DNA from 2 places in the Colwellia sp. BRX10-1 genome. Region 1 is predicted to be linked to the other one. Evidence: riboswitches for the same ligand, from Rfam matches in the RefSeq annotation. Region 1 holds a riboswitch; the other holds the start of a gene.
What was found. A riboswitch is a leader RNA that binds a small molecule or an ion and turns the genes downstream of it on or off. The one in region 1 is predicted to bind thiamine pyrophosphate.
Positions count from the first base shown of each region.

Region 1 (2,212 bases):
CTCGGCCTTATCTTTAATATAATGTGCTTGTTTTCCCCAGATATGTACCGAACGTTCGATAGAAATATTTTGGGTTTGCTGTGTTATAGGCGAATACACTAAATTATTAACGGTTAAGTTAAGCGCGACTAATTCTTTATTATTCTCGGTTAGTACTAAATTAATATCGCTGCTTATTTCACCACTCATATGCACTTGGTTTATTGATTGGGCGTAACCCTTTGCAAATGTTTGTGCATAAGTGGCGTGTAATATTTCACGGTTAGCTTTTTTACTATTAAGTAAATAGCCTTGCACTAAAATAACATCACCCTTTTGCGAGTGAATAAGTGAACGATCAACAATATCACCAATAACTTTAACCGTATGATAACTCGTCCATTCTTTAAACTGTTGGCTCGTTTTGTCAAACCATCTGCTATGGGTCGCTAATACTAACTCAGCTACAGCAAGGACCGGGTTTGCTTGATAACGAATATCAGGCTTAGCAACTAAATTTCCTAATAAGGTTACTGAACATAAATGATTTTGGCTTAGATGATTTGTCATGGCAATTTAATAAAAAAAACTATAGTGCTAATTTACTGAAAATCATCAGATTAAGCAAATACATGACATTAAATAACCATAATTTTTCTGTACTTTGATGATAAAATTGTTAGTATGCCGAACAAACCAAGGGGTGCAATAAAAAGCTGTTGTTAATAGGCTTTTGTATTGCTGAGAATTTTTACCCTTAATACCTGAAACGGATAATGCCGGCGTAGGAATGGTTAATATGTTGAATACTTATCGTAAACACTTTGTGTAAGTGCTTACTTACGGTGTATTTTCCTTATTGCTCTTTTTTGCTTGCATGCCATAAAAAGAGCCCAGTATGAATTTTATAAAATCTCCTATTTCAATTGCGGTAACTACGACTTTATTGACTTTTGCTAGCGTCACGCAGGCAAATGAATCAACTGATATTGAGCGTATAACCGTCACTTCCAGTTTTAATAAGCAATCTTTAGCGCAAGCCCCTACTAGTATTGCAATCATCGACCAACAAAAAATAGCTGAGCAGGGCATTCAACATTTTGAAGAAGTTATTAATGGTGTCGCCAACTTAAATTTCTCTGGTGGAACATCTCGTCCGAAATATTTACAAATTAGAGGCGTCGGTGAACGCTCTGAATACCGCGGTGCGCCAAACTCATCAGTGGGTTTCATTGTCGACGATATCGATTTGTCAGGCTTGGGCATGGCAGCTTCTATGTACGATATTCAACAAGTTGAAGTCTTAAGAGGTCCACAAGGTACACGTTTTGGTGCCAATGCACTCGCGGGTTTAATTTACATAAAATCAAAAGACGCAACAGAATTACCCGAGCATGGTTTTAAAGTAACGTTAGGCAATGACGACTTAATTAATGTTGCCGGTTATAGCTCTGGTGCTGTCACTGAAGACTTAAATTACCGCATATCATTAGAGCAACATCAACAAAACGGTTATCGCGACAATCTTTATCTAAATAGAGATGATACTAATGGCATTGACGAGTTTTCTGGAAAGTTCAAATTGCAATATACGGCAACAGAAGATTTAAGTGTTGATTTTACTTATATATTTGCGGATAACGATAATAGTTTCGATCCTTGGACATTAGATAACAACGGCTTTAATACGATCACGGACAACCCAGGTGTTGATAATCAAAAATCGCATGGCGGGGCACTAAAATTTAGTTTTGAAGGTTTGTCATTCGCAAAATTCGAAGCGATAAGTAGCTATACCACGACAGAACATCAGCACGCTTATGATGGTGATTGGGCAAACGCAGATTATTGGGCAAGTAAAAGTTGTGATGGTGCGCCATGTGAATACAGTTACCTGTGGGATAAACGCGCCGATAGAGATGTTTGGTCACAAGAGTTTCGCTTATCATCAAATGACGCATCAAGAATTTTTGACAATACAACTGCTTGGCTAGTGGGTACTTACATTAGCAAAATGAATGAAGATAACGACCTTGACTCTTTTTATAATGGTTGGGAAGACGAAGTACTCGACTCTACATACTCAGCTAATAATTATGCAATTTTCACCCAGTTAGACAGTGCTCTTAACTATGGCCATGAGTTATCAGTAGGTTTGCGCGTTGAAAAACGTTCAACCGATTATAGCGATAGTGCTGGCGATGAGTTTGACCCGTCTGAAACCATGTGGGGC
Region 1 is NZ_JACGWC010000003.1:126,028-128,239, forward strand. It holds gene H4J75_RS04465 (single-stranded DNA-binding protein) at 1-549, opposite strand, end outside; TPP riboswitch at 669-787, shown strand; gene H4J75_RS04470 (TonB-dependent receptor) at 878-2,212, shown strand, end outside.

Region 2 (2,212 bases), on a different contig from region 1:
TTCAATGGTTCGTTTTGCTTCTTTAAACTGTTTTCTTGCTTTCGCTAAGTTTTCCCGTAAAACATAGTAGTCCATATCAAGCTGACCTTTTTCACCTTGATACTTTTCACCAAAATGAACATAGTCACCAATGTTAATATTGACCCCATAATTATTAATAGGATTCACAACTTGCCAATGATAAATTTTTGTTTTATCAATTTTATTGTGTTCAACTTTAATTAATCGACCATTAGACACATCCATTAAATGTTCTGGCACTTCAACGCTGATTAACACACCATTGTTGGGCTCGTCGGCAGGATGATCTTTATTTGGCCACCAAATACTAGAGCCAATGCCTTGATTTGAAGTGGCAATAAAGTCGAGGCCATTACTGTCTTTCTTCCAAGTAATACCGCCATCCCATGGGGCGTTTTTTGCGGTAACGGGCTGTCCAGAGAAGTACATAGTTATCTTCTGCTCCGAGCCTATTTCTTGCTTACTGGCTGGGGTAATAAAATAAGAATAGCCATCTTGCTCTACTTCAAGCGCTTTACCATTTTGGTGTACTTTCTCAAGCTTCATTGGCGCCTGTAGTTCTATTTGTAAACGTTCACCTTTAGCTAACACCTTATAAGTCATGGTGTTTTCACCTGAAAAAAGCTTAGTTTCAGGGTCAACTTTTACATTAAGATGATAATGAATTAAATCCCACCACTTTCTTTCTGGTGTAATAGTACCCCGTAATTTTTCTTGGTGCGTTACTTTGCCACTTTCTTGTTGCCAATTACTCGCGCTAACATGCCCAGCAAAAACCATAGCGCAAACTAAGCCAGCAAGTGAAGTCGTTATCCGTTTTTTTATCATTGTTATTGTCCTAACACTCTCTCGTATACAATATACTAGCATTGTGTAATATAAATTGTGAACCCTAAAAAGGGTAAGATCTGTCAACGACTCACATCGTTATCTAAAAATTAATTATAACCAAATACAACATTATGATTGCGTATTTTGAAACTAATACGATAGAATCACCACAATTACTTGTCGGAGTGCTGAGATTATTTCTAAAGAAATATTCAAAGCTGAGATCGCGAAAGCGGGATCCGTAGAACCTGATCAGATTAATATCTGCGTAAGGGAACAAGGTAAAATAAAAGAGTTAAGGGATTAATTCGTCACTTTTTTATTTTTTCCTCACTCTACACTTCGTCTTTTTTATTCGTGCATTTATAACGAAATGCATATTATTAAAAGGCAAAAAAATGACCAAACCAGCTAACAAACTCACTCGCAGAGAACGTCGCGAACAAGCTGAAACATTCTTAAAAAACGTTTCTGATCAATCATTCCCAAATTCTAAAAAAGTTTATGTGCAAGGTAAAATTCACGATATCAAGGTAGGTATGCGCGAAATCACCTTGTCTGATACTTTATTAGCGGGTAATAAAGATAAGCCAACCTACGAAAAAAATGAACCTCTTTGCGTCTACGATACCTCAGGTTTTTATACCGATGAAAGTGTCGAGATAGACGTACACAAAGGTATTCCTCGCCTGCGTGAAAGTTGGATTGATAGTCGTGGTGATGTTGAGCTCTTAACATCAAATAGCTCTACTTATGCTCAACAACGTTTAGCTGACGATGGTGTTGACGCAATACGCTTTGAACACTTACCTAAAATGCGTGTCGCTAAAAAAGGTCAAAACGTTACCCAAATGCACTATGCTCGCCAAGGGATCATTACCCCTGAAATGGAATATATTGCCATTCGTGAAAATTTAAAACGTGAAGAGGTCAAAGATAAAACCTTACTACTACAACATAAAGGTCAGTCATTTGGCGCCAGTATTCCAGCGCAAATTACCGCAGAGTTTGTCCGTGATGAAGTCGCGCGTGGCCGAGCAATTATTCCGGTAAACATTAACCACCCAGAATGTGAGCCGATGATTATTGGTCGTAACTTTTTAATTAAAGTAAATGCCAATATTGGTAATTCGGCGGTGACCTCTTCCATTGAAGAAGAAGTAGAAAAACTGGTTTGGTCGACCAAGTGGGGCGCAGACACGGTAATGGATTTATCAACGGGTCGTAATATTCATGAAACCCGCGAATGGATCATGCGCAACTCGCCAGTGCCCATTGGTACGGTGCCTATCTATCAAGCGCTAGAAAAAGTAAATGGCGTGGCGGAAGATTTAACCTGGGAAATTTTCCGCGATACCCT
Region 2 is NZ_JACGWC010000002.1:190,631-192,842, forward strand. It holds gene H4J75_RS03305 (M1 family metallopeptidase) at 1-849, opposite strand, end outside; TPP riboswitch at 1,024-1,145, shown strand; gene thiC (phosphomethylpyrimidine synthase ThiC) at 1,251-2,212, shown strand, end outside.
Region 2: it holds a riboswitch for thiamine pyrophosphate, as region 1 does, so the genes downstream of both, thiC (phosphomethylpyrimidine synthase ThiC) here and H4J75_RS04470 (TonB-dependent receptor) in region 1, are expected to answer to the same signal.